DNA from 2 places in the Bacillus altaicus genome. Region 2 is predicted to be linked to the other one. Evidence: riboswitches for the same ligand, from Rfam matches in the RefSeq annotation. Region 2 holds a riboswitch; the other holds the start of a gene.
The links. A riboswitch is a leader RNA that binds a small molecule or an ion and turns the genes downstream of it on or off. The one in region 2 is predicted to bind thiamine pyrophosphate.
Positions count from the first base shown of each region.

Region 1: another riboswitch for thiamine pyrophosphate. It lies ahead of thiT (energy-coupled thiamine transporter ThiT); the one in region 2 lies ahead of thiC (phosphomethylpyrimidine synthase ThiC).

Region 1 covers NZ_CM143394.1:928,110-943,595, reverse strand. The annotation lists gene ACE38F_RS04890 (DUF4247 domain-containing protein) at 1-272, opposite strand, end outside; gene ACE38F_RS04885 (DUF4178 domain-containing protein) at 285-791, opposite strand; gene ACE38F_RS04880 (DUF350 domain-containing protein) at 813-1,217, opposite strand; gene ACE38F_RS04875 (PspA/IM30 family protein) at 1,298-1,963, opposite strand; gene ACE38F_RS04870 (lipoprotein BA_5634 family protein) at 2,375-2,953, shown strand; gene ACE38F_RS04865 (FeoB-associated Cys-rich membrane protein) at 2,988-3,155, opposite strand; gene feoB (ferrous iron transport protein B) at 3,172-5,160, opposite strand; gene ACE38F_RS04855 (FeoA family protein) at 5,157-5,384, opposite strand; TPP riboswitch at 5,579-5,680, shown strand; gene thiT (energy-coupled thiamine transporter ThiT) at 5,766-6,425, shown strand; gene ACE38F_RS04845 (sensor histidine kinase) at 6,635-8,488, opposite strand; gene ACE38F_RS04840 (response regulator transcription factor) at 8,485-9,174, opposite strand; gene ACE38F_RS04835 (class D sortase) at 9,311-9,931, opposite strand; gene ACE38F_RS04830 (LPXTG cell wall anchor domain-containing protein) at 10,021-10,554, opposite strand; gene ACE38F_RS04825 (S-layer homology domain-containing protein) at 10,718-13,534, opposite strand; gene ACE38F_RS04820 (hypothetical protein) at 13,698-14,030, opposite strand; gene ACE38F_RS04815 (hypothetical protein) at 14,362-14,583, opposite strand; gene hpt (hypoxanthine phosphoribosyltransferase) at 14,745-15,272, shown strand.
Region 2 covers NZ_CM143394.1:576,051-591,536, forward strand. The annotation lists gene ACE38F_RS02905 (glycosyltransferase family 2 protein) at 63-1,364, opposite strand; gene ACE38F_RS02910 (diguanylate cyclase domain-containing protein) at 1,361-2,116, opposite strand; gene ACE38F_RS02915 (NupC/NupG family nucleoside CNT transporter) at 2,530-3,741, opposite strand; gene ACE38F_RS02920 (C40 family peptidase) at 4,104-5,834, opposite strand; gene ACE38F_RS02925 (D-amino-acid transaminase) at 6,046-6,930, opposite strand; gene ACE38F_RS02930 (LTA synthase family protein) at 7,568-9,499, opposite strand; gene ACE38F_RS02935 (YkvA family protein) at 10,051-10,416, shown strand; gene ACE38F_RS02940 (metal-binding protein) at 10,464-10,955, shown strand; gene ACE38F_RS02945 (magnetosome magnetite crystal formation protein family) at 11,088-11,405, opposite strand; gene lldP (L-lactate permease) at 11,692-13,347, shown strand; TPP riboswitch at 13,418-13,533, shown strand; gene thiC (phosphomethylpyrimidine synthase ThiC) at 13,646-15,406, shown strand.

The DNA.
Region 1 (15,486 bases), 350 kb from region 2:
TGATTTTCGTCTTCTTTAGATGCTTGTTTCGGTTTCCTTTCGGCTATAAGTTCCTTTGCAACTTCAGGAACTGACCGATTGGCGGCCCTATACACGTAAGATTCTTGTTTACCATCCTTTGCGACAGACTCTAGTGGATAACGGTCCTGAATTGACTTCGCCTGACCACTTTGACAGCCCGATAAAGCATAACCGGCAATAACAAGTAATGTAACGATAGCAAGTATAGGGATTACGAACGATTTAATCATGGTAAACAATCGGTTTGACATGATTACGCCCCCTTATGTTGCTCTTATGATTTGTACATCAGCAGGAATAATTGCTTCTCCCTCATACATCATTGTGCGACCATTTTGCCATTCAACACGTAATAATTTGCGGTTGTCAGACTGGAATTCCCATACGTGCTGTTCCTCTGAAGCAGCGAATGGCGTTTTCCCCATAACAACAACACGTCCATTATATTGTTCTTCCATATGATACTCTATATCATCCATTTCAATCGTCGTCGGAATTTCATCGATTGAATCTAAACGACCATCAATCGGTGTATACAATTTGTAATACGTATTTTCACGGTCTTCAATCTTCAAATAACGAATATCTTTCCCGTCCTGCAAAGTTAAAACAATCTCTTTACGAGAATGCATGCTCGTTTTCCCAGTTAATTCGTACATGACTAACGACACTTCAATCATATCGCCAGGAGCTAACGTCAAAAGACTCTTTTCTGGTTTCGGCGGCTCTGGGCTTTTCATTATATTTTTAATACGTTTAAATAAGCTCACAATCTACCCCTCCTTTTCTCTTTATAAACAAGCACCTAAAATAAGTGCCCCAACGATATGTAATGAACCAGCTAACAGCGCATGTGCTACGCTGCCTTCTTTCGTTCCTTCTTCTAAATCTAAACCAGACATTTTCTTTAACACAAACTCAATGAACATTTCTACAACTAATAAAATAGCGAAAGAAACTGCGGAGGCAAGAAGCGCCTGCCATAAATCATTTGCTTTCGTAATCGATTGTGACAAAATGTATCCTTGAGCGAATAATTTCATAACGAAACGTGTTGTCACTGCTGTGTTTCCATTTTTTATTTCTTTTAAATCATTGTATTTTGTAAAAATCGAATCAACCCACATAATTGCAAATAAAAGTACCGCACTCGCTCCAGTCCATACAAGCATAGCTAAAACATTCATCCACGTCATTACACAACCTCCTCTAAAATAGTAATAGAAAACCGACATGAATTCTCTTCAGACATGTCGGTTTCTTTGTCTATTCTATATTATTTCTCGTACTGCTTCATAATACGAGCTAATTCATCGTCAACAACAGAATTTTTGTTTAAGCTTGCGAACTCATCATCTAACGACTTTTCTTTCTTGTAAATTTCACCGCTTGCTTCTGCTTCAGCCTCTAGTTGAAGTGCTTTCTCTTCCATACGGCTTAAACCAGCTTTTGCTGAATTTGAATCGAATCCAGACATCGCCTGATTAATATTCTTTTGTGCTTTCGCTGCATTTACACGCGCTACAAGTGTTTCACGTTTATTTTTCAGCTCTGTTAATTGCTTACGCATTTCTTCTAGCTTAAGGCGAAGATTATCAGCAGCAGCTTTGTTTTGTTCATAGCTTGCTTTATACTCATTCATCTTTTGCTCTGCATTTTGTTTTTCTTCTAGAGCACGGCGCGCAAGATCTAAGTTGCTAGCTTGAACAGCCATATGAGCTTGCTCTTCACGTTTTTTCACAAGTGCTTCTTGCTCTTCAAATAATATTTTGAATTTCTTCTCAAGTGCGATTTGAGCTGCTACACTTTTCTCAGCTTCTTGTACATCCGCTTGCATATCGCGTAAATATTGATCCGTCATCTTAACTGGATCTTCAGCTTTTTCAATTAATGAATACACATTCGACATTGTTAAATCTCTTAATCGTTTAAATACAGACATCCAAATTCCTCCTATGATATACCTCATATTTCAAATTTACTACTTGGAAAATTAAAAATCTTCCTTTTCAGTAAGAATATTCATTTTTACAACCTATGTGTTTATTATAACAAAACTAAGATGTCCTTACATGTTATTTCCAAAATACAACTAATATAATATGACATTCCAGATATAATATTGTATTCCTACTATATCCTTATTATTTCTGCCTCCAAAATTAACTTATTTTTGCGCGATTTTACTAAATTACATAATTGTAATGTTACTGTAAGCTAACTCGATAGTTACGTTTCAACATTTCTTATACACTAATACCAGAAGCAACGGAATAACAAAAAAGCTTCTCATACTGTAAGGACTAATACAGAAACTGTATTTACTATAAAACATATAAAAGGAGAAATCATCATGAAAAAATTAGTAGGAATCGGATTAGCAGCAGCAATTTCATTCGGAGCATTATCAGGTTGTTCTTTATTAGGAGAAAAAGCGAACGGCTTTGTATTATATGGAACAGAAGAGCAAGTAGCGCAAATTGCAGATAAAAATAAAAAAGAAGTAAAAGAAAAAGATATGTATAAAATGAAGCTTACAACACTTGAAGATAAAAAAGTTCTTGTAATGGATAAGAAAACTGGTGAAGAACTTGTTAAGAAAGAACTACTTAAACAAGTTGATAAAAATGACGACACAAAAGCAATTGATAAATTACCAGCTGTAACAACAGAGCAAGGTGTATTATTCGCAAAAGATAAAGTAGAAAATGCTACACTTGATGGTTCAAAATTAAACTATGAAGGTAATACAATTATCGGTGATGGCCGTTCTTATGCAGATATGTTCGCCATCGTTGATGATGCGACATATGGAAATGTGAAAGGTGAAGAGAAATCTGTAGGTGTACTGAAGTTTGATAAAGACCCTAGCAAAGAATTACCTGGAGCAAATGGAGTAGAAGCATCACAACTTGTAAAAATTAAAAAATAAAGAAAAAAGCTTTGCGAAATTCGCAAAGCTTTTTTTATTTATGAGCAATTTGCTCCATATCCGGACTACAAGTTTGCGACTGACATGACTTACTTAAAGAGCATGCTGCGCATTTTCCCTTTTTACTTCTCTTTACAAAATTAACTAAAGTATATGCTGCATAACCAAAAATGATAGCTCCAATTATAATATTGACCATCACCGCGATACATCTCCTTCTAGAATCCGAGTAAGGATCCAACTTGGTATATAATGAGCGTTAATACATAAGCAACAACGAGCGGATAAATGACAGAGAAAACTGTCCATTTCATCGATCCTGTTTCACGTTTAATGACAGCTACTGTCGCTAAGCACGGAACATATAATAAAATAAAGAACATAAATGCATAGGCTGATAGCGCAGTATAATGTGCTCCCATTACATTTCCTAGCACATCTTCTTTAACGGCATAAATAATTGCCATTGTAGAAACGACAACTTCTTTCGCTAAAAATCCTGTTAAAAGGGATGCCGCAGCTTGCCACGTTCCAAAACCGAGCGGTGCAAAAAGTGGTGCGATAAATCCACCAATCATCGCTAAGAAACTGTCTCCCATATCAACACCAAATCCTGATGGACCTGCATAGTTTAATAACCAAATGACAACAGAACCACCGAAGATGAATGTACCTGCTTTACGAACAAATCCTTTACCTTTCTCCCACGTGCTCAGCCATAGCGTTTTCGCTTGCGGCACACGGTATGGCGGTAGTTCAATGACAAAAATAGATTTTTCCGCTTTTAAAATAGTAAGAGACATAATTTTTGTAACGAGTAACGCAAGAACAATACCTGCAATGTATAAAGAGAACACAACAGTTGCCTGACTATGAGGGAAGAAAACTCCCGCAAATAATGCATATACAGGTAAACGTGCTGAACAAGACATAAATGGTGTTACAAGAACTGTAAGTAAACGTTCTTTTTCTTGTTCAATCGTTCTCGCTGCCATAATACCTGGAACGTTACATCCAAAGCCGATAATCATCGGAATGAACGCTTTTCCGTTTAAACCGAAAAACTCCATAATTCTATCCATAACAACTGCAATTCGTGCCATATATCCCGAGTCTTCTAATAATGAAATGAAGAAGAATAGTGCAAAGATTTGTGGAACGAATACTAATACCGCACCAACTCCAGCAATAATACCTTCTGTAACGAGCGCTTGAATAAAATCAGAAGCGCCAACACTTGTGAGACCAGCTGTAACCCAATCAGTAAGTTGTCCGCCAAAAAATCCATCAAGCATATCAGATAAAGGTGTACCTATCCACGTAAACGTAACCTGAAAAATAAAAAACATAACTGCTAAAAAGATTGGAAGTCCTAAAATTTTATGTGTAATTAACCTATCGATTTTTTCCGAAAAAGGAATTTTTCCTTCTTTCTCATGTTGCATAACATTTGTTTTTAACTTTTCAATATACGCTTCACGAGTCTTGTAAATGTGCTCTTCTAACGTACAATCAAGTTTTCCATCTAAACGAGATCGAATGGCTATAAGTTCCTTATAAATTGGTAGTGCTTTCATTTCTTTTTCTACTACTTCGTTATTGCTTAGAAATTGTAGGGTTAACCATCTCGGATGCTCATAATTCGCTGTCTCTAAAAGAGCAATTATCTCTCCAATTCCTTCATCCATTTGTACACCATATGAAATAATGAATGGCTTTTTCTCTTTTTGTTTCTCTTCATGAAGAGTAGTAAGTAATTCTTCACAGCCTTTTCCGGTTCTTGCGATGACAGGAACGACTGTTACACCTAATATTTCTGATAACCGTTTTACATTAATCACAATTCCTCTTTGCTTTGCCACATCAACCATATTTAAACCAATTGAAACGGGCTTACCAAATTCAAGTAATTGCAATGTTAAATGCATATTCCGCTCAAATTGAGAAGAATCCACTATATTTAACATATGATGAAATTCGTCTGTTAGTAGAAAATTCGTAACGACACCTTCATCACGTGAAACTGGATTCAAATCATAGACGCCTGGTAAATCAATTAATGTTCCTTGCTTATCTTTTAATTTACCAACCTTCTTTTCTACTGTTACACCGCTCCAGTTTCCTACATACTCATAAGAACCAGTAAGTGCATTAAATAATGATGTTTTCCCTGTATTCGGATTCCCTAGCAAAGCTACCTTATTCACGCTAATTCCACCTTTATCATTTTCGCATCACAATGACGAATACTAATTAACTGTCCACGACACTCCAATGTACAAGGACCTTTAAACATCGCTTTCTGTTTCAGGCGAAGTTCGCTTCCTTCCGCGAGGCCGAAAGCAGCCAGTCTACGCTTTAATAACTGATCTAACGACTGAATACTTTTTACTAACACTTTCTCACCAATTTTAATATCTACTAAGCTCATAACCTTCCCCCTCAGAAGAGAATGATAATTATTTTCAAAAAAATTATATCATACTCTATTTCACTTGGACTATACCTTTTCACTTCATATTTATTAACATTTCAATACAATTCTATTTCAATAATTGTCATAAGGTATTCGTTTGCCATTCTCATCCATTTCGCTTACAATAAATAATAACAAATAAAGAATCTCGTTATCACGGGGGGAGCCTTACCGCTGAGAGGGAACATTTCGTTCCGACCCTTTGAACCTGTTAGTTAATGCTAACGCAGGGATTGTGCAAACGTCCGAAATACATACCTCTTTTTTATTTACGTATTTCGTATCCTCCTATGATAATGTTCTTTTTTGTGCAACTTGGATTTAGGGGGAGACAACATGCGTAACACCAATTTACAAGCGATGATCGAATCTGCAATTCTTGCAGCCTTCGCCTTGATTATCGACATTCTACCATTATCAATTAAACTTCCAACAGGCGGTTCCATCTCATTTGCTATGATTCCTATTTTTATTATTGCATACCGCTGGGGCTTCAAAAGTGCTTTCTTAGGAGGCTTAATTTGGGGGCTATTACAAATCGTCGTAGGTAATGCCTACATTCTAACACCTGTTCAAGCATTCATTGAGTACTTCATTGCCTTTTCCTTTATCGGCTTTGCTGGTTTATTCTATCGTCCAATTCAAAAAGCACTTGCCTCAGACAACAGTAATGCAGAGCATTCAAGTTTTGGTAGTCGCAAAGATAAACCAAAACAAAACAAAGGAAAAAAAGCACTCGTTTACATTATCCTTGCCACATTTGTCGGCAGCTTTGCACGCTATTTCTGTCACTTTATTGCTGGTATTATTTTCTTTGGTCAATATGCACCTAAAGGACAATCAGCTGTCTTATATTCATTAATTGTAAACGGCAGTACTATGATCGGCTCTTTCATACTATGTACTGTATTACTAATTCTTTTATTTACAACTTCACCACGCTTATTCAAAAGCATCGGTGCTTATCAAATGAATACAAAAAAGAAGAGCGCTTAATTAGCGCTCTTTTTTCATATCGTAATATCAATAATAAATACAATAAATGCACAAAAGAAAATAAATACCATCACACCTAGTAAATTGCTATTCACGGCTAATCTACTCCTTACATAACCTCATATTCTAAACAGATTATACTGCGTAAAAATAAAGATTAAGTAAAGATAATATGAAAATAACTTAAAAAAAAGCGTAACATGTATTGTCTACGCTTTTTTCGGTAAATAGAAGTAAAATAACACACCATCTTCGGTATTCTTCACCCCATATTCAGCATTGTGCAGTTCTAAAATATTCTTTGAAATTGCAAGGCCAAGCCCTGTTCCACCTTGTGAACGTTTCCGTGCCGCATCCACGCGATAAAAACGATCCCAAATTTTATCTAATTGTTCTTCTTCAATGTGAGAACCTTTATTTTCAATACACACTTCTATACGATTCTTCTCATCTATTACGGAAATAATAATATCCTCTTTTTCTGGTGTATAACGTATTGCATTCGTAATGAAGTTCACTATTACTTGTTCAATTCTATTTTGATTCCCAACCACTTCAGCTGGATATATATGCTTGTGCACAATCAGTTCTTTTTTCTCTATCTCCGATGAAAGCTGTTCACATATTTCTTCAATCACTCCATCGATATAGAAAGAATCCATCTTCATGTTGTATGTGCCAGACTCAAATTTAGCTAATTCAAGCATATCCAAAATTAGTATATCCATCTTGTCTACTTCTTTTTCCATCGCCTGAAAATAGTATTCTTTTTTATGCTCAGCTACCCCATCTTTTAAAATAGAAATACAGCTTTTCATAATACTCAGCGGCGTTTTTAATTCATGCGAAACGCCTGCAATAAATTCTTTCCTGGTGTTTTCTAACTTTCTTTCTTTTTCAATATCTTGTTCTAACTGTCCAATATGTGAATGTAGTTTATTAGATAATGTATTAATATTTTGCGATAAATCACCAATTTCATCTTTTGAAGTAATCGGAATTTTTTCTGTGAAATCCAAATGAGCTATTTTCTTCGTTGTATCATTTATTTTTAGTAACGGTTTTGCAATTTGTTTTGAGTAATAAAACGAAGCTAGAAAAATTAGAACGACTACAAATGCAACAATATAGATGTAATAATCTTGCACCATTTGTACAGCCTCATCGACAGGTTGCAAAGAAGCCATCGCGTATATATATGTTACCGATCCGTCTTTTTCTTTTTTTGGTTTAATTAATAATTTATATTTTATATCATTCTTTTCATAGTCCGTTATTTGTGTTGAATACTGTATATGATTACTCTCTTTTAATAATAAATCAGTTTGAAATTCCTTTATTCTATCTAAGAATAAACTATTTTTATAAATTGGATTCACAGGACCTTTTACATCGGGGAACTGTACTTTCGTAACACGTCCTCCTATGTAAGCACCTAATTCCTGAGTAGCTTGTTCCTGAACGACTGGCTTCTTTTCCTTAACAATTGACTCTTGATCAGCTTTCTTTTTTTCCTCATCTGATTTAATCATTTTCTCCTGAAACGCTTTTTCTAACGGTTTATTAGATCCACTTAAATTCTGCTTAGCTAAAGAAAAAGAGAACGGAATAAAACTATCTTCTTTTCTCACTCCAGAAAAATAAATTTCTTGTCCTAAAAACTGCTCTGATAATTTATTATCAATCTCCTCTATATTGACGAGATTACCTAAGGGAATCTTGAATATTTGTTTTCCAAAGCTCTTTTGTTGCCTACGGTCTATCGTTACTTCAAAATAAAAATCATCCACATGTTTTAAATTCCCATTCTGATCTAATATCGTAATCCACGTATTATTTTCTCTTAAAAAGTCTTGCTCCAGCTTCTGAATTCCTTCTGCACTTCCCGCATAATTTACATAACTCTTTTCAAAGGAATCTAAATTCACTTTAATATCTTCCACTTTTCGATTCGCATAATATTGTTTAAAAAATATCGTTTGTCCAATAAATATCGTCGCTAAAATCAACATGCATAAGGCCGTTGTAAGGGTAAATAATTTAAGCACAATCCCTTTTCTCATATGTTCCCCTCAAATTTATAACCTGTTCGCACTACAGTTGTAATGTGCTTTGCTTTCTCTCCTAATTTATTTCGCAAATTACGAATATGGCTATTAACTGTTCGATCATCACCAGCAAATTCATATCCCCAAATTCTTGAAATTAATTGCTCTCTTGTTAGTACAATTCCTTGGTTTTTCATAAAATACACTAATATTTCAAACTCTGTATGTGTTAAAGCAATACTTTCTCCATCAACAGTAACAGTACGAGATGGGAAGTGAACATAAATTCCATGAATACATATTGTTTCATCTTCACTATTTGGAGATTCTTTCAAAGCTTTTCTACTTTCCAATAATCGTTTCGCTCTCGCTAATAAAATTGGCGGGCTATACGGCTTCGTCACATAATCATCTGCTCCAAGTTCAAACCCAAGTAACGTATCATCTTCATCTACGCGTGCTGTCAGCATAATAATTGGTACTTGGGACGTCTTACGAATCCTTCGGCAAACAGACCATCCATCTAGTTCCGGCAACATAATATCGAGTATAACTAAATCAACCTCTTCTTCCTCAAACAAAGCTAAGGCTTCTTTCCCGTCTCTCGCTTCAAGCACTTTATATTGTTCACTCAAAAAATAATCTTTTAATATTTCACGTAAAATATCTTCATCTTCAACAATTAAAATGTTTTTTGACATAACTTATGTATCCCCCTCCCACTTTCAGAAACTACAATTTTATCCCGCTATTTGCGGGCGGTAAGACTCCCACCTCAAAATTCGGTACATGCGAGGAACTTAGGTGGGAGATTAACTTCCCATAAAAGCCCCCACTTTATTTTGAATAACTACCAGTTAACTTCGCCTCGATAATATATCTATCTGGTGCATCTCCTATATACTCAAATGGATAGCAAGTCGTCAGTGTTAATATTGGTTCTTCTTTTTTTATAATAACAGTACGATCATCCGCATGGGTAATCCATGTCTTTTGAATTTCATATGTGTAAGTTTTATTATCATACTCTAAAATAAGAGTATCCTTTTCTTTTAACTCTCCTAAATCTGTAAATACAGTATCTCGATGCCCACTGAGTACAGTATGTCCCCCTCCAGATGGAGTTGTCGTTAAATCACTAACAAACATACCTACTCCTTTTTTCAAAGTTGCATCATTCGCTCCCCAATATATAGAAAACTTCTTCTTTATTTTCGGTATATTTAACATCGCTACCTTTTCTCCTTCTTTATGTTGTGTTTGAGAAGAAGGTACTTGGGAAGTTACAGGTGTTTCATGTGAAAGTTGATTATCTTGTATGTTTTTAAGGCTCTTTATTTCTTCTTTCGTTAATTCTTGAGCAGAGCTTTTTCCTTTATACCATTCCACAGCGTAATATGATCCCATGAATAGCCCTATGGCCATCAATATGATACCGATATAATTGAGTAACTTCATGTTCCATCCCTCCATGCAAAAAATGGTAGGAATAACCTACCATTTTTAATATATGAAATTATCCCATTCTTTATAGGAAAATATTTTATTTACGCCTTAACTTTATTACGACGCTTCAAACCAAATAATGTCCCTATCCCTACAAGACATGTGCTTAGTGCCATCATTGCTACATTATTTGATGCTGTGTTTGGTAATTTTTCACCTTGTACAGCTGGCTTTGCTACTTCTTTTTTAACTGCATCACTTTTTTCTTGTACTTGTGCTGCTCCCTTTTTCTCTACTTCGTTCTTTTGTTGTACCTTAATTGCTTCTTCTTTTTTAGCCACATCACCTTTTTCTTGTACTTGTGCTGCTCCCTTTTTTTCTACTTCGTTCTTTTGTTGCGCTTTTATTGCTTCTTCTTTTTTAGCGACATCACTTTTTTCTTGTACTTGGGCCGCTTGCTTTTTCTCTGCATCATTTTTTTGCTGTTCCTGAATTGCTGCTTCCTTTTTAGCTACATCTGACTGTACTTGCGCTGCTTCTTCCTTTGTCAGTGTTCCAGTTGAAGCACTCGCTACCGAAGAATAACCTACTGTTAAAAGTGCCATTGCACAAATTGGTAATAGTTTCTTTTTCATTTTCATTCTCTCCTCTTATACGTTTTACATCACGTCGCATCGGATGTATCACTAGAATAAACAATAGGTATAAATATAAGATGCAGATGAAATGGAGTTCTGTTAAAGATTTCATTATAAAAAAAGGTTATCCAAAAATAATCTTTTGGATAACCTTTTTTATTTAATCTACACTTAAAGCTTTCTTCCCCATTTGGTTATAAATACTTGCAAACCAACTCTTACTCACTTTTACATTTTTCGTCCCATAAAATGGGTCATTATAATACACATAATTATCATCCACACCTGTTAGAACAACCGCATGCGTATTCATTCGTCCATAAATTGTTTTTCCGCCTGGTGTTTTCCACGTTGTAATCGGTCTTGGATTATTTAGTGCTACAGTTACCCAAGTAACAACCGGTTTCCCATTTCGCACATAATCTTCTAAGACTGAAAAATCATTTCCTGTTAAATTCGTTCCTCTTGCATATTTATCTAACAATTTTTTTAATGGTTCCGGATTAATAGAATATCCTGGCGTATTTCCTGTCACATCACCTACAAACCCTACATCTGGATCTCCCCAAATTTGTGATGAGGTTTTATAGTTCTTTAATTTCGTTTGATCAAAAGGCATTTCAAACGCAAATGCTACTTTATTTAATGAGCGACCAATTTGATGTTCCACAAGCATTTGTAAAGAAACTACTTCACAGCCATTGTGTAATTCTGGGAATTGATAAATTGACGGTACATTCAATATCACTTGACTACGATTAATATTGCCTTCATTAACCCACTTTAGACCATTATTAGTTTGTATTTGAAGCCAACCGCCTTCTCTTTTGCTATACACTTCTACTGTTTGCGGAGAATATTTCCCTGATACACGCGATACAAAACTAGGGCTGTCATATGCAAAAAATACTTTAGATAAATACTTTGTCTCCTTTTTCGTGTCCAACCATTGATATCCTGCATATGTACTTATACGAAGCCACGTTCCTCTTTCTTCTACAACAGTTACTGTTTGTGGTCCATAATACGCTAAAACAGTCGCAGACCGTGACGGAGCATCATAAGTAGTAAAGTCTCTATCAATCTGTACTTTCTTTTCAGTTAGACATACCCATTTATAGCCTACACTAGTCCGAATTTTAATCCAATCGCCTTCTCTTTCTTCAACAACTGTCACTGCTTGCGGAGTATACTCGCCTGAAATACCAGACGATAATGACGATTCATTATATGTAACGAAGTTTTTCGTTATATTTACTTTCTTCTCAGTTAAGCACACCCACTTAAAACCCAAATCCGTATAAATTTTTATCCATCCACCGTCTCTTTCTTCATATACCCTTACTTCTTGTGATGCATATTCATTTGAAATACCTGATGATAATGATGGACCATTATAAGTAAAGAAATTTTTCGTTATATTTACCTTTTTCACTTTTACTTCGCTATCTTTAGATTTATCTGTCACCGCAACAAGTCGAGCTGCCTCAGCACGTGTTATCGATTTATCAGGTTGCCACTGTGTTCCATTAATACCACTTGATATACCTAATTCTACTAAAATATTAATGAATTTCTCGCCCCAATGATCTTTCACATCATTAAATAATGTCGGTAATTCTCCATTAACTTTCGAATCTAATTGATATGCTTGTACAAGCATTGTTGCCATTGCCGCTCTTGTCATTTGACCGTACGGATTAAATTTCCCATTTCCTTCACCTTTAATAATTCCTGCTTTTTCCACCGCTGCAATGTAGGAAGATGCCCAATGATCTTTCGAATCTATAAAGGTTGGCTTGTCCCCTTCTTTAACTTCTAATCCTAAAACTTTAGCCATAATTGTAGCCGCTTCAGCCCTACTTAATACGTTATTCGGTGAAAATGTTCCATCTGGCATTCCTGTAATTACTTTTTTATTCACTAAATAAGTAACAGACTCTTCCGCCCACCCTGGAACATCAGGGAATGATTGTGGTGCTGCTTGTAAATTACTTACTGCCCGTTTTAATTCTACTTCCCTTTTTTCCTGTTCTTCCTTTTGCTTTAATTCAATTTCTTGTTTTGCTTGTTCTTCCTTTTGCTTTAATTCAATTTCTTGTTTTGCTTGCTCTTCCTTTTGCTTTAATTCAATTTCTTGTTTTGCTTGCTCTTCTTTTTGCTTTAATTCAATTTCTTGTTTTGCTTGCTCTTCTTTCTGTTTTAATTCAATTTCTTGTTTTGCTTGCTCTTCTTTCTGTTTTAATTCAATTTCTTGTTTTGCTTGCTCTTCTTTTTGTTTTAATTCAATTTCTTGTTTTGCTTGCTCTTCTTTCTGTTTTAATTCAATTTCTTGTTTTGCTTGCTCTTCTTTCTGTTTTAACTCTATTTGCTGCTTCTCCAATTGTTGCTGTTTTATTCGTAATTCCTCTTGCTGTTTCTTTAATTCTTCTCTCTTTTGCTTCTCTTTTAATTCAGGATTTGTCTCTTCTTGTTTATTCTTTTCGTTTACTTCTAATCGACTCTTCTCTTCAAGCTCTTCCTTCTTTTTTTGTTCCTCTAATTCATTCGATTTTGTTTCTTCTTGGTTATTCTTTTCATCAATCTTCTTTTCTTTTAGTTCTAACGGATTCTTCTTTTCAAGTTCTTCTTGTTGTTTCTTTAATTCATCTAATTTTTGCTGAACTTCTTCTAATTGTCCTTTATCTTCGCTATCTTGTTTTAGTAATTCTTCTTTTTTCTGTTTTAATTCGTCAACCTTAACAAATAGCTCTTCCTGCTGTTTCAAAATATCCGTTCTTTTTTCTAATTCTATTTGTTGCTCTTGTATAACTTCTAATTGTTTTTGCAACTCACTCTGTCTATCACTATGTATACTCTGTAAAGCTTCTATATTATTTCTTGTTTTATTTTCAATTTCCGCTAGCGAACTAGAAGGAAATGTTAATAGATTTGTTGCCAACAAACTTGCTACTGCAATTACACTGTATTTTTTCATCATACACACCTTTTCTAATTTTACTTCCATCATATTTCCTACCATATGCAAAATGTAAGATTCCTTTATAATCATAACAAATCTTTCCTACGCTAAGGGACTTTTTATGGACGAGAAAGAAGCACCGTATAAATACGATGCTTCTTTGGATGTGTCTCGATATTTATTTGTTACTTTCGCGTGATTGAGAAGTAGAAAGGGCCGGAGTGATAACTAATTGTCTCGGCTCAGTTTTCTTGAAGTGATTTTTGACGTTACACTTACGACATTGAACGACCCACGCTTTAATAGGATTTGTTAAAATAATTTTTTGCCTTTCGTTAGGGGTCTCTTCTTCCAATTTACAACTATCGCTCCACTTACTCCATTTCATTGTAAATTTAGAAGAAGAATGATCGTCTTCTCGATCAAACATCTGCAAAAAATCCATTTCTCCAGCTAGCATTACGGTGTTACTAGTTGCTAAAAAAGAAAAAGTCGTCCAATGTTTCTCCATGCCCTCCTACTCCTTTTTCACATATAGAGTGCCTAAAACTTAATTTACCTAAAATATGCTTACCTTTTACCTTACACTTATAGTTTATCCAAAACACTACAATGCAACTATCGATTTGTCTTACAAATCACCTTACATTTTTGTAAGAAACGAAAAAACCTTCACTATATATATGTGAAGGTTTCTCATTTCTTATCCCGCATTAACTGGCAGTAAGACTCCCACCTTAAAATTCAGCGAATGCGAAGAAATTAGGTGGGAGATAACTGCCCGTAAATGCCCGATTGGTTCAACTAATAATCAGTGGGGGATGGACAAAAACCCCCACTGATTAAAGTTTCACTTTATCTATATGATCTTTCATATCATCAAGTCCAGCCTCTTGCAGCTGTGACATCATACCGTGGGAAATTGCGCCTAATACTAAAGTCATTCCAATTAGTGAAATGCGAATTACAGGTACATCAATTATGTAAGCCAACATGCCAAGAACAATTGTTAAAAGCAATGCTTTTATAAATGTTACACTTGTATACTGTTTCTTTTTCATCATAATCACCCTTTGTGGAAGCGTTTTCTTAATGTGATTAGTATATCATATCATCTGACTATTTTGTGGGACTTTCTGTAAAAACCTTATAACTTCTTTGACTTTTCCCTTTCTATCCTTTACAGTCGAAATGTTCACAAGTTTTACACTGTAGGAGGATTCAAATGAAAATTGAAATAAAAGACACTTTAATTTCTGAAGAACAATTACAAGAAAAAGTAAAAGAACTAGCTCTTCAAATCGAACGTGATTTTGAAGGAGAAGAAATCGTAGTAATCGCTGTATTAAAAGGATCTTTCGTATTCGCTGCTGATTTAATTCGTCACATTAAAAACGAAGTAACTATCGACTTTATCTCTGCATCTAGCTACGGAAATCAAACAGAAACAACTGGAAAAGTAAAACTATTAAAAGATATCGATGTAAACATTACTGGAAAAAACGTAATTGTCGTAGAAGACATTATCGATTCTGGTTTAACACTTCACTTCTTAAAAGATCACTTCTTTATGCATAAACCAAAAGCATTGAAATTCTGTACGTTACTTGATAAACCTGAACGCCGTAAAGTGGACTTAAAAGCTGAATATGTTGGCTTCCAAATTCCAGACGAATTTATCGTTGGCTACGGTATCGACTGTGCAGAAAAATATCGTAACTTACCATTTATCGCTTCAGTTGTAACGGAATAATATAAAAAAATAAAGTGAAACTTTAATCAGTGGGGGTTTTGTCTATCCCCCACTGATTATTAGTTGAACCAATCGGGCTTTTACGGGCAGTTGATCTCCCACCTAACTTCCTCGTATTCGTCGAAATTTGAGGTGGGAGTCTTACTGCCCGTTAATGCGGGGTAAACTTCCATCAATTACTGATGGAAGTTTATTTTCTATCACGATTCGTAAA
Region 2 (15,486 bases):
AGTATTACGGTAAAAAATAAGCACAGAGCATACGGCGCTCTGTGCTTATTTTTTAATGAAATCTATTTTTCTTTTTTAAATCGTACTGTTTTATCCCAACCAATTACTTGTTTCTTGCTCTTTGCGCGTAAGTAAAGAATGAGACTGCGAATAAACAAATACGTAAAGAGCTGTGCGTACGTAAAGTACATAATGACGCTTATGAAAATGTTGGTCGGTGTAAAGGTTCGTTCTACGCTCTGGGCACTAAATAATTGAGAAACATATGTAATATATGCGACATACCACATAAATAGTAATGGAATGCTATATTGAATTTGGAATATGCCGAGCAGTCCAATTACAAACCAAACGTTTGAAATGATTAGGAATAGCCAAAATACGACATACACTAAAACTTGTTGTAAGGAATGGACGAGAAGTTTTCCTTTAAAGAAGCTTAACGAAGAAAACATTTTTTCTAAAATGTATAAGTTTCCTTGAAGCCAACGTGTACGCTGTTTAATAAGAATGTTTAAATGCTCAGGTTCTTGTTCCCATGTAATCGATTCCGGGACGATTGGTAAGAGATAGCCCTTTTGGGTAATTCTTAATGTTAATTCGGCATCCTCTGCGATTGCATAAGGGTCATAGCCGCCAAGTTCTTCTAATGCGGAACGACGAAGAAGCATGTTTGTTCCGGTTAGTGAACCTGTTTGGAATAATAGCCAGCGTCCGGATTGCATAAGGAGCTGGAAAATCTGAAATTCTAATGAAATCATTCGTGTAAGCCAATTTCTTTTTTCATTTACTGTACGAACGTGTCCAACTGCTCCAACGGCATCCTTTGTTGTTTCAGCATGTTCTACGAGCATTCGTAAAGCATGTGGTTCAGGTTGATTATCTGCATCGTAAACACAGAAATATTCACCATCCGAAATGCTAAGGCCGTAGTTTAATACACGCGATTTTCCTTTCGGTTCGCCAGGTGGTACACGAATGTGATGAATATGAGCATAAGCTTTGTCGAAATCATCGCCAATTTCAGGTGTTTCATCTTGAGAGTTATCGTTTAATAAATAAACGTTTAGTTTGCCTGGGTATTCAATCTTTGCCATCGCTTCCAATGTATCTTTAATAACAACCCCTTCATTATGGGCAGGTATTAAAATATCCACACTTGGATAATGTTCTAGCGTACGATCTTTTCGTTTACTATTTCGATGAATTAAGCCCGCAATTGTTAAGAAAGAGTAATAAACGAGTAAACCAGAGAATAGAAAGGCCGTAAAAATCAATACATATTTAATTGAAAATGTGATGCTGATCCAGAAAACAAGTACACAAAACAAAATAAATAAAAGAAGCATAACGAGTGTCATCATAATGGGGTATGTCCTTTTGTATTGATTTGTTCTCGTTTTATTTTAATATCTTGAATTGCTTCAGTAGCAAGCCATTGCTTCATTTTTGGATGTAGACGGTTCATTACAATGTCAGCACCGGCTTCATTTGTGTTTTGTAATAAAATGACTAATGTGTTGCTGTCATATTCAGCAGCAAGGTCAAAGTCAGTTCTGACTGTATCAACTAATAATGAAGCTACACGATCCATGACACTTTCCTTCGTATATTTACTAAAGGAAGTGAAATCAAAGAAAATGATAATGCCTGTTTCATTACGACGATTCATCGCAGTTGTTAATAAAGCTTGTCGTCTTTCGAATTCTTGTCTTGTTAATAATTTTGATTCTCCAATGTATTGCTCAAGCACTCTCACCCGTTCAGTTAACTCTTTATTTTTAAGGATAACCTTTTTTAATAGATGGGTTGAAATATAAACAATGAAGAAGTTAGCTGCCATCAGGAAGTGGGTAATAATATATTCCCATTGATCTGATGTACTCCATAAGTGAAGCCATGCTTCATAAAATAAATAGAATACTGAAATAATGGTTCCCAGTATGAAGAAAATAAATGCTGTTTTATCAGCTAAAAATAGGAATAGTACATTTATGATGACATATATAATTGTAAAAATGAGCGCGTGCTCATATTTCGTCACATGTACAGTAGTAAAATAAAATAAAATTTGTAAAATCCACATAGAGAGGACTTTGTAGGAATTATCTTTCACGAAACTTTCCTCCTTAAAGATAATTCGTGCTGGATATTTGTAGTATGCACAATTATTAAGAAATGGACCATGTAGCTGGAAGTCCTTTTTTAGCGAGCGACATCAAGTAGTATCCCTCTTGTACAAGAAAAAATAAACAGACATACTAATTATTGTAACATATTGTCTATACATCTAGACATAAAGGATTTAATATATATAAAAATTATGTTTATACTATATAAAAAAGCCTCCTTTTTAAAAAGGAGGCTTTCATGAATTTATCCCGCATTAACGGGCAGTAAAACTCCCACCATAAAATTCGGCTGGAGCAAAGAAGTTAGGTGGGAGTTCAACTGCCCGAAAACGCCCGATTGGTGAAGGCTAATAATCAGTGGGGGATGAAGAAAACCCCCACTGATTAAAGTTTCACTTTATAGGAACATCATACCTGCAACTGCTGCGTTTAAGAAGTTCGCTAGTGTACCAGCGATAACTGCTTTAATCCCTAATTGTGCAATTTGTTTACGGCGAGTAGGAGCTAACGTTCCTGTTACACCTAATTGAATTGCGATAGAAGAGAAGTTTGCAAAACCACAGATTGCGAATGTTAAAATTAGATTTGTTTTTTCAGAAAACTCTGCCATGTGTGGTCCTAAGTTTGCATATGCAACGAATTCGTTGATTGCAAGTTTTTGACCGATGAAACTAGCTGCTTGTATAGCTTCGCCCGGTGAAACACCGATTAAGATTGCAAATGGTGATAGTAAGTAACCGAAGATTAAATCAAGGCTAAGTTTAATATCGAACCAAGAACCAACCCATCCTAATAGGCCATTTAATAAAGCGATTAATGCGATGAAAGCCATTAACATTGCTGCTACGTTAATAACAAGTTGCATACCTTCAGATGCACCGCGTGCAGCTGCATCGATAACGTTTGCGTCTTCACGTTCTGTAGAAAGTTCAACGTTATTATCTACTTTTTCTGTTTCTGGCATAATTAGTTTTGCAATTAATAAACTTGATGGAGCTGCCATAATTGCTGCTGCTAATAAGTGCTCTAACGGAATTCCCATCGCTGCATAGCCGACAAGAACTGATCCGGCAACAGCTGTCATACCACTTACCATAATAGTGAAGAACTCACTGTTAGTTAAACGTGCTAAATAAGGTTTAATTAAAATTGGTGCTTCTGTTTGTCCTAAAAATACAGTCGTTACTGAGTTTAAGCTTTCTGCCTTAGAAGTTCCAAGAAGTTTACTTAATGCACCACCAACGATACTAACAAATTTCTGCATAATACCTAAGTAATATAAGATTGCAACTAATGAACTAATAAATACAATTGGAAGTAGTGCTTGAATAACGAAGATAAATCCCCAAGGTCCTTTTGCGTTGACCAAATCCCCAGCAACGAATCTAATTCCCTCGTAAGAAAAATTAATTAATCCTTGAACGCCGTCAGCAGCAACTTTTAAGCCTGCTTTTCCAGCATCCCATCGTAATACAATAAATGAAAATGTCATTTGTAATGCTAGCGCGATTAAAATTGTGCGCCAATTAATAGCTTTGCGGTTGGAAGATAATAAGAAAGCGATTGCTAAAACCCCAATCACGCCGCCAATTCCCCATAAAATATTCATGCAGTGCATGCTCCTTCCTCATAGTAAAAAAGTGTATAAACCAGTTGTCTATACTTTTGCGAATATAACATCTTAAGTAACTTATCATAATGGACATCGGAGGTCAAACGTCTAACGAAAAGTTTAAATAAAAAGAAAATTCTTTGAAAAAACACATATAAAATGAATAGACATGAAATAGGTTATGTTTTTTGTGGAAATATATTCATTATGATAACATTTTGGACAATTTTTATAGAATATAGTGTACGAAATAGGGGAATGAACGCATAATTTTTTCGTAGAGAGAATGAAAGGGGATTACTATATCGAGTTCTTTAAAAAGAGCCTTCTAGTAAACTAGAAGGCTCTGAAACTATAACTTAAGGTACTTTCGTATACCCTAAGAAATGGCTTTTCCAATAAGAATTGTTTAATGAAGCGATTGCTACACCTTTATCTCCAGCTTGGATAAATGATCCGCCCCCAAGGTAGATACCCATGTGAGAAGGACCTGCTTTATAAGTGTCTTTGAAATAAATTAAGTCACCTGGTTGTGGACTTGAAGTTTGTGGTAAGCTGCTCCAATATCCAGCAACACTTTGGCGGCTAATGTTATGGCCAAATTTCTTATATACGTGGTAGATGTAACCACTGCAGTCAACGCCATTAGCAGAAGTACCGCCCCAAACGTATGGTACGCCTTGCATAGATTTCGCGTATGCAAGTAGAGAAGAACTGTCACCGCTATTATTGCTTGTATTATTATTGTTGTTGTTGTTTTGATTGTTGTTTTGATTGTTATTTTGGTTGTTGTTAGGCTTATTATCTACTGCGCCACCAACTGGTGTTTTAGATAAGAAACGTGTTCCGATGTAACCAGTTTGACCATTGTAGTTAATTTTGCTCCATCCAGAGTTTTCAGAGATTACTTGAACCTTCTGTCCTTGTGGAAGTGCGCCTATGATTCTATAATTTGTACCTTCGCCGCTACGTACATTTAGCGCAGAAGCATTAATGTAGTAGTCACCAATTGCACCTTGTTCAGGTTGCTCAGGTTGTTCAGGAGTAGCAGTGCCACCTTTAACGAATTTTACAAATTCGCTACTAACATAGCCTGTTTTTCCTTGGTAGTTTACTTTAAACCAGCCGTTTTCAGATCCAACTACGTTTAATGTTGTACCATTTAACACGCCGCCAATTACACTATGGTAAGCAGCAGGGCCTGTACGAACACGTAGAGATGTTGCGTTAACGACGTAAGTACCACCAGTTTGAACAGTTCCATTATTATTTTGCTCTTGGTTGTTACCTTGAGTAACGTTTTCGTTAGAGCCGCCTTTTGTTACGTAGTCTTTGCTTAAGTAAGCTGTTTGTCCTGCGTAATTGATTTTGAACCAATCTTGAACTTCGCCTACAACTTGTACTACTTGTCCTTGTTTAACAGAACCTACAGTTGGATGAGAAGTGCTAGGACCTGTACGGACGCGAAGGGAAGATACATTTACTGTATAGTTTCCGCTTGCTGGTTGAACAGTTGCTTCATTGTTACTGCTTGTAGAGCCAGTATTTGAAGAAGCGCCTGATACAAATTGGCTACTAACATAACCAGTTTGTCCGTTATGGTTGATTTTCACCCAACCATTTTCTTCTCCAATTACGTTTAAAGTTTGTCCTTCATAAACACGTCCTGAAACAGAACTAGAAGTGTTAGGAGCTGTACGTACACGTAATACATCAGCAGTAACTTTATTTTTCCCACCTGTGCTTACATTGTTATTCGTTGCTCCGTTTTTTGATACAAACTCGCCACTAACATAGCCTGTTTGTCCATTATGGTTAATTTTGAACCAACCATTTTCTTCTCCAATTACGTTTAATGATTGACCATTATAAACGCGAGAGATGATGTCGTGAGAAGTACTTGATCCTGCGCGAACATGTAGCACGCTGGCATTCACCGTATAAGATGAACTGTTTGATGCGGAAGCTTGGACAGCTTGTGTAGCAGCTTTTTGTGTATTTTGTTCAGGGGCAGCTTGAACACTATCAAGTGTAGGTGCTGCTCCTCCTGCTACAGACACTGCCGCAAGACCGGCAAGGTATTTTTTCATAATTTGTCGATTCCTTTCTGTCTGTAATGTAGTGAAGAAATATTTACCAACTGTTAAAAATTCTAAAGAGCATGTCGATTACTGTCAAGACTTATGCGGGAATCTGAATATGACAAAAAGATTACAAGAAAAAAATCAAGGTATAAATCCGCACCTTGATTTTCATTTAAATACATATATTTGATGCAAGAAATGAGAAGATTATTCGTATTTAGGAAGATGTGCTGTTGGATTTTAACAGGCTTTGAGAAAATGAACTTTGCAGTAATTTGGTGATAGGGCCAACTTGACCATCTTGAATCGCAGTTCCATCGAGATGGGTCATCGGCAAAATTTCAATAGTCGTTCCCGTAAAGAAGCATTCATCTGCTTGATAAACATCGCGAACGCTGAAAAGCTCTTCTTGTACAGGAAGTTGAAGAGTGTTAGCTAAAGAAAGGACGTACTGACGAATAATGCCGTTTAAAATAAGGTGATTGGCTGGATGCGTATACAGTGTTCCGTTTTTTATGAGAAAGAAGTTAGAATGGCTACCTTCCGTTACAATACCATTTCGTACGAGAAGTGCTTCTTTACAACCTTTGCGCTCAGCTTTCGTATAAGCTAATACATTTGGTAATAAATTTAGCGATTTAATATCACAGCGGAGCCAGCGCGTATCAGGTTCTGATATAGCACGTACACCGTATTCAATCCATAAAGCTGGTCTTTCCTTTTTTGAAATATAAGCATAGATTGTCGGAGTTGTGTCATATGAGAATGCATGTGCTCGAGCTTGTACACCACGAGATACTTGCAAGTAAATTGTTCCGTCTTCGTGGAAATTATTGTTTTCAATTAATTTGTAGAGTAAGATGATGAGTTCGGCTTTTGAGAAAGGGAGTGATAATTCTATTTCTTCCATGGATCGATATAATCTTGTTAAATGTGGGTCTAATAAGTGAAAGTTTCCGTTATAAAGGCGAATAACTTCATAGACGCCATCGCCAAATTGTAAACCTCTTTCTTCAAGTTCTATGTACGCGCGATGTTTCGTTGTATCAATAACTGCATCATTCCATAGTACAAATCTTTCGTATGCCAATTTTCGTCCCATCCTTTCGTTAGTACATGAATAAAAAGCACTCTAGTTATTTTTATGTAAGCAATTCTCTTCATATGACGTATATGTATTTATTTGCAAATCATAGAGAAGTAGTGGTGACTTATCCCGCATTAACGGGCAGTAAAACTCCCGCCTCAAAATTCGGCTGGAGCAAAGAAGTTAGGTGGGAGATTAACTGCCCGTAAACGCCCGATTGGTTCAACTAATAATCAGTGGGGGATGAACAAAACCCCCACTGATTAAAGTTTCACTTTATAGCATTTTGTATATACAAATTCGAAAATGAGAAATAAGAATCCTGCTTTTTGAAAAAAAAAAGCAACATTCGTATGGAATGTTGCACAAGGAGGGTAGCTATCTTTCATAGGGACATCGTCTTTAAAGGTTTCATTTATGCAAACAAAACACTTGGAAAGACAATTATAAGAAAGTTGAAAACAAATGATGCGCATATTTCTCTAAGGGATCTTATTGAAGATGAGAGATAAGAAATATGTGGAACCTTGTTTACATATTTTATTATAAAGATGTTTCGTTAATGTGGTGTAAATATTAGGTGAAGGTTATGTAATTTTAAAGTTAATGTATAGAAGAATTTGTAGAGAGGAAAATAAAAAAGAGGCTGAGATTACTCAGCGCTCTTCTTTTCTTCTTTAATAGCCGTTTTTACTTCGCCAGTTTTGATCTTATTGCTTTCAGAGAAGCGAAGTAAGTCGCCTTCAATGATTTTGTCTGACATATTTAGCTCATTTTGTGCACGGTCAATAAGTGGTTGAGCCTCTTCTTTCGGTAATTGCAGAACTTCACCTGTGTTACGGTCGTAGAATGTACTGTTTGTGTACATGTACTTATCTGTAATGAAGCTACCGTCACGAAGAACAACGAATCCTTTATTGTCTGGTGAGAATACGTCATGACCGAATTGAATTTGATTCGTAGAATCTACACCAAGTAAGTTTAGAATTGTTGGTTTAATGTCAATTTCACCAGTTGGTTTTGAAATTGTTTTACCTTCTTTTTGACCTGGAACGTGAATAAACATCGGTGTTTTTTGTAAGTTCATCTGGTCAAATGTAGTAATTTCTTCTTTTCCTAAGAACTGTGCCATTGCACGGTTATGGTTTTCAGAAATACCATAATGGTCACCGTAGAATACGATAACAGAGTTGTCGTAAATACCTTCAGCTTTTAGACGCTCAATAAAGTGTTTCATTGCTTCGTCTAAATAACGAGCTGTTACCATATAGCGGTCAAATACTCCATCACCAGAGTTGTACTCGTCGATTAATTTCGTACTGTCATCATAAGTGAATGGGTAATGGTTTGTTAAAGTAAGGAAGCGAGTATAGAACGGTTGCTTCACTTGTTTTAACATATCGATAGACTGATCGAAGTATTCGATATCTTTTAATCCCCAATTTAATTTTGTTTCTGGCGTAATCTTGTAGTCAAGCTCGTTGTAGTAACGATCATAACCAAGTGCCGGATACATAATGTTACGGTTCCAGAACGTTGCGTTGTTCGCGTGGAATACTGATGTGTGATATCCTTGCTGACGCAAAATTTCTGGAGTTGCTGTATATTCGTTATTACCGTGTGTGAAGAATACAGCACCACGGTCTAGTGGATACATTGAAGTATCTACTAAGAATTCAGCATCAGATGTTTTACCTTGCCCAGTTTGATGGAAGAAGTTATCGAAGTAATAACTTTCTTTCGCAAATTGGTTTAGGAATGGTGTAACTTCTTGTCCGTTTACTGTCGCACCAATTAAGAATGTTTGTAACGATTCAAGAGAGACAACAATTACGTTTTTCCCTTTTGCAGTACCATACATATTTGGATCTGGTTTACTTTGTGTTGTTTTCACATAGTTTTCTGCTTCTTGCAATTTACTACTATCAGCAAACGCTTTTTGTGAACTTGATTTTGCTTGTAAGCCAAGATCGTATGCTTGGTGTACATATAATCCTAAGTTTTTAACAAGCATAACGCGGTCGAATGAACGTGTTAATAGTTCTGGACGCTCAGCTTCTGCAAGTCCTAGGTTTACGCTGAAAATAGCAACTGTTGACACGAAGTATAGGGAACGCATCGGACGTGCTACACGTTCTGTCGGTGCAAAATCTTTCTTTTTCTTCTTCAATAGAACGAAGAATACGATAATATCCGCAAATGCAAGGATGATTTTGAAGTTAAATAATTCTTTCACACTAGAACCTAAACTTCCGAAATTAGATGTTTGTCCTAGTACTGGTAAAGTAACGAAGTCATTGTAGAATCCGTAGAACATTACGTTACCAACAAGGATGAACGTTAAGATAAAGTTAATTCCTAGTGCTATATAGTTACGTTTTTTCCCTTTTGCAAATAATGCAAGACCCACAAACAGTAATGATGCTGCTAATGGACTAATGAATAAAATGAATTCTTGCATGAAAGATTCAAGTTTTAAATCGAAGCTAGTGCGTGTAATGATGTAGGTTTTTAGCCATACGGCCAAAGCTACGAATAAAGTGAAACGCACATTTTGAAATTGTGATTTCATGGTTTCTTTCATTCATTTCCACCCTTTCTCTATCAGGCTTGGTCGATTTTGGAGCGAAAAATGTTAAAATAAAAAATACATAGTTTTCTTGGCCATAATTAGAGTTTCTATATTCACCCATATACGACTTTAACTATGCATACCCTTTTTGGTTTCTTGTGCTGCTCATAAGCATAACGTCATTTCTGTATTATACAACAAAATTCATTTCTGAGAAACACTATAACATTTTACATTTTTTGTATGTGATTTGTCACTACCAGAGAAAACTTTAACATTCGTTTATAGGCTCGTCAACTAGAAAATATAACAAAAATAGAAAAGAATGTTAAGCGAAATTGAAAGTTTTTTGGTTGAGAAATATGGAATAGAAATCTTTAAGTGGTTGTCTAGAAAACTATTATATGAAGGAAAACACGAAAAAATTAACGAACACTTGTTCTTTTTGGTTTTGTTTGTTACAATGAAATTTCATTGATAGATTATGTGTAATTTTGATGAACTTTTACTGATAACATAACATATTGTAGCTTATTTCTTTTGAAAAATAGGGAGGCTTTTGAATGAAACAAAAATTTTCAGTTGAAGCGTTTTGGAAGAAAATAAAACATGTTGCGAAGCAGGCAGGGCAGTCGGTAATCTATGCGAGTTTATTGTTGTTTTACGTTTTGCAAAGACCGGATGTTCCAAAACGAGTGAAAATTATTGTAATCGGAGCACTTGCTTATTTCATTGCACCGATTGATGCAATCCCAGATTTAGTTGCTGGAATTGGTTATACGGATGATTTAGGTGCGTTAATGGCCGCACTATTACAAGCATCGATATACGTAAATGAAGAAGTGAAAGATAAGGCACGAGTGAAGTTGGCAGAATGGTTTGGTTCGGATATAGACACATCATTTATCGATCAAAAATTAGATCAATAGGTGAGACCTGTCGGATGACAGGGCGAACGTAAGCGAGGAAGTGCATTATGCCATCAGGAAGAACGCATACGAAAATAAACTTAATATCCCTTCCGGTTGTTTTGTTTATGCTCTTTTCGTATGGATTAACAAATTTTGATTTTTTATTAACTTTTGCAATTGGCTTTTTAGTAGGTACTGCATTTTTAACACCGGATTTAGATACGTACAGTAATGCGTATAATAAATGGGGATTCCTGCGCATTTTTTGGTATCCATATCGGAGCGTAATGCCCCATCGTTCCTTCTTCACACATACGATTATAATTGGTGATATTATTCGTATTGCATACATGTTAATCGTGTTTTCTCCGTTTTTATTCCTATTAAATATAATAGCGTTCGACGGAAATTTAATAGAAATTACGAAGGAATACGAGGTTGAAATTGTAACGTTTGTAATGGGAATTGTTGTGGCGAGTACGCTCCACATTATAGCGGATAAAGCAAATACGCGCCGAAAGAAAATGATGAGAAAAAAGAAGAAACGCAGAAGATAAAAAAACCGTCCCAAAAGGTATTTTGGGACGGTTTTTTTCTTATTAATAGGTAGGTTACTCTTGTCGAATCGCCGATAAAATTTCATTTACGATTATGCGACAGTTTCTTTTTAATCAAACGTTTGTTTAAAACTAAGCTTTCAGTACCTTAATCCCTTTCACGATATTCCAAATGAAGTAGTATAAGCTAATGATTCCGCAAATGCATAAGACGATGATTGCTCCAATTCCAAGTGTTACGTCTGGTTGATCAGATCCGATGCCCATAATTCCTAAAATAACTAATCCAATAAATGAAGCAATGCTTGGAATAATATGTGTCCATAGAGCACGTTTTGCATGTGGTTTCGTTTCAGAATCACCCACAATCCACACGATAATAGGGAATAAGATAGGCGCAAATAATACACTAAAGTATGATAAAGCTGCTAATATTTTGTTTCCGTTCATATATATCACCTCATAAGTAATGTCCGTTGTTATACCTTTAGTATGCAGTAAATTTGGTAAGCTTCCTATCGATTAACATTACAAGAACGTGACGTTTTTGTAAGATTTTCTGTTTAAATGATAAAATTTTCAAAAAAATCTTTTTAAATGAAAATTGGTGTGATAAAATTAATGAAAACGTTTTCGTAGGCGTTTATATTTTTTTAGAATTAAAGGTATGATGACCTGATAGTCTATTGATAAGGTTATATCTATTTAAAAGGGGATTCTTTAGGGGGAGAGAACAATGAACACATGGACACAAGTTTACGATCCGTTCGGTAACATTTGGATTTCGGCAGCAGTCGCACTTATTCCAATCATCTTTTTTTTCTTAGCTTTAGCAGTTTTCCGCATGAAGGGGTATGTGGCAGGATTTATTACAGTTGTATTAACGATTTTGGTGGCTTTATTTGCGTATAAAATGCCATTCACAATGGCAATGGCAGCGACCGGATACGGTTTCTTATACGGATTATGGCCAATTGCGTGGATTATCATTATGTCAGTATTTTTATATAAAATTTCTGTGAAAACAGGTCAATTTGATGTCATTCGTGCATCTGTATTATCCATTACGAATGACCATCGTTTACTCGTTATTTTAATCGGATTTTCATTTGGAGCATTTTTGGAAGGGGCAGCAGGATTTGGTGCACCAGTAGCGATTACGGCAGCGCTTCTTGCAGGTCTTGGGCTAAATCCTTTATATGCAGCAGGTCTTTGTTTAATCGCAAATACTGCACCAGTAGCGTTCGGAGCGATGGGGATTCCGATTACAGTTGCTGGACAAGTAACAGGCATTGATCCACATAAAATTGGACAAATGGCTGGGCATCAATTACCGTTCTTATCTTTATTTGTTCCGTTCTTTATCGTATTTTTAATGGATGGTTTTAAAGGAGTAAGACAAACGTGGCCTGCTTTATTTGTAGCCGGTAGTTCATTTGCAATTACACAGTTTATTACAGCGACGTTTTTAGGGCCAGAACTTCCTGATATTACGTCAGCGCTTGTAAGTTTAGTAAGTTTATCGCTATTCTTAAAAGTTTGGCAGCCGAAAGAAATTTATCAGTCTAAAGAAGCAAATAGTGAAGTAGCAGCAACGACGACATCTATGCCGAAACTAACAGTAGGAAAAGTAGTAAAAGCATGGTCTCCGTTCATTATTTTAACTGTGATGGTAGTCATTTGGAGCCAAAGTTTCTTTAAAGCATTATTCGCTCCAGGTGGTGCTTTAGAAAGTCTCGTATTTAAATTTGAAGTTCCAGGCTTGCACAATTTAGTAATGAAAGCAGAGCCAATTGTAAATAAACCAACACCTTATGAAGCAATCTTGAAATTAGATGTTTTATCAGCGACTGGAACAGCAATTTTAATTGCTTGTATCATTTCTATCTTTATTTTGAAAATGAGTGCAAAAGATGCAGTAGCAACATTTAAAGAAACGTTAAACGAACTAAAAATGCCAATTCTATCTATTGGATTCGTATTAGGATTCGCATTTATCGCAAACTATTCTGGTTTATCTTCTACATTAGCGTTAGCACTTGCAGGAACTGGCGGACTATTCCCGTTCTTCTCACCATTCTTAGGCTGGATTGGGGTATTCTTAACAGGATCAGATACGTCAGCGAACGCACTGTTCTCGAATTTACAAGCAATTACAGCGCAGCAAGTCGGTGTATCTGAAGTGCTTCTCGTTGCAGCAAATACAACGGGCGGTGTAACAGGTAAAATGATTTCTCCGCAATCAATTGCGATTGCTTGTGCGGCAGTTGGACTTGCTGGGAAAGAGTCAGATTTGTTCCGCTTTACATTGAAGCATAGTTTATTCTTCGTTACTATTATTGGGATTATGACGTATGTGCAGGCTTATTATTTGACTTGGATGATTCCGTAAACAAAAAAGAAATAACCTTTGCATTTTTCAGATTATAGGGTATGATGGGAAAGTATTGAAAATTAAATCAGTGATAAACTAGGGGTGCCTAACGTATGCGTAGGCTGAGAGAGAAGCGTGTGAACTTCTTAACCCTTTGGACCTGATCTGGCTCGTACCAGCGTAGGGAAGTTAACGGCTTTACATAATTATGTCTTTATGAGCCAGGTCCTTATTTTTTTATGGACCTGGCTCTTTTTATTTTGGCATACGCTGGCCATATCTCGTCCTTGTCACGAACAGGGGGGCAATAAAGGTTATGAAACAATCTGTTTCTGCAGAGCAAATTGAATTAAAATCGAGTTTACCAGGAAGTAAGAAAGTGTATGTGGATGGGCCACGTGAAGGTATGAAAGTGCCGATGCGCGAGATTGAACAAAGCGATACGAACGGTGTTCAAAATCCGCCAATCCGTGTGTATGATACGAGTGGACCTTATACAGATCCAGAATATAAAGTGGAGCTGGAAAAAGGGATTCCAACGCCGCGCCACTCTTGGACCCTGGGGCGTGGTGATGTAGAAGGATACGAAGGGCGCGAAGTAAAACCAGAGGATGACGGTGTGAAAGTGGCTTCAAAACATACACCTGTTTTCCCGCAAATGGACCGTAAGCCGCTTAGAGCGAAGCAAGGTACAAATGTTTCGCAAATGCATTATGCACGTAATGGCATTATTACGTCTGAGATGGAATATGTTGCGATTCGTGAAGGGCTAGAGCCTGAATTTGTTCGTAAGGAGATTGCAGAAGGTCGTGCGATTTTGCCAGCGAACATTAACCATCCTGAAGCGGAACCGATGATAATTGGACGTAATTTTCACGTAAAGGTAAATGCAAATATCGGAAACTCTGCTGTATCGTCTTCTATTGCAGAAGAAGTAGAGAAGATGACGTGGGCGACTCGCTGGGGTGCAGATACGATTATGGATTTATCTACAGGTAAAAACATTCATACAACACGTGAGTGGATTATTCGTAATGCTCCGGTACCAGTTGGAACTGTGCCAATTTATCAAGCGCTTGAAAAAGTAAACGGAATTGCAGAGGATTTAACGTGGGAGGTATACCGTGATACGTTAATTGAGCAGGCGGAGCAAGGCGTTGATTACTTCACGATTCACGCTGGTGTATTACTTCGTTACATTCCAATTACTGCAAAGCGTATGACAGGTATTGTTTCGCGCGGTGGTTCGATTATGGCGCAGTGGTGTTTATTCCATCATAAAGAAAACTTCCTATATACTCATTTTGAAGAGATTTGTGAAATTATGAAGCAGTACGATGTTTCGTTCTCTCTTGGAGATGGATTACGTCCAGGTTCTATTGCAGATGCAAATGACGAAGCACAGTTTTCTGAGCTTGAAACACTTGGTGAATTAACAAAAATTGCTTGGAAACATGATGTGCAAGTTATGATTGAAGGACCTGGGCATGTACCGATGCATTTAATTAAAGAAAATATGGAGAAAGAACTTGATATTTGTCAGGGCGCGCCGTTCTATACACTTGGGCCGTTAACAACAGATATTGCACCAGGTTATGACCATATCACATCAGCGATTGGTGCTGCGATGATTGGCTGGTTTGGAACGGCGATGCTTTGTTATGTAACACCGAAAGAACATTTAGGTTTACCAAATAAAGATGATGTTCGCGAAGGGGTTATTACGTACAAAATCGCTGCGCATGCAGCCGATCTTGCGAAAGGGCATAAAACGGCTCATCAGCGTGATGATGCACTTTCGAAAGCACGATTTGAATTCCGTTGGCGCGATCAATTTAATTTATCTTTAGATCCTGAACGTGCGATGGAGTATCATGATGAAACGTTGCCAGCAGAAGGGGCGAAAACAGCTCATTTCTGTTCAATGTGTGGCCCGAAGTTTTGTAGTATGAGAATTTCGCATGATATTCGTGAATATGCGAAAGAAAATGATTTAGAAACGACAGAAGCAATTGAAAAAGGAATGAAAGAGAAAGCGGTAGAATTCAAAGAAATTGGTAGTCACTTATATCAATAATACGTTACACCTCGTTACTTGATTGATCACATTGTACCTAACTTAAATATAGAAGAAGCCCCCTTTGCTAAGACGGTAGC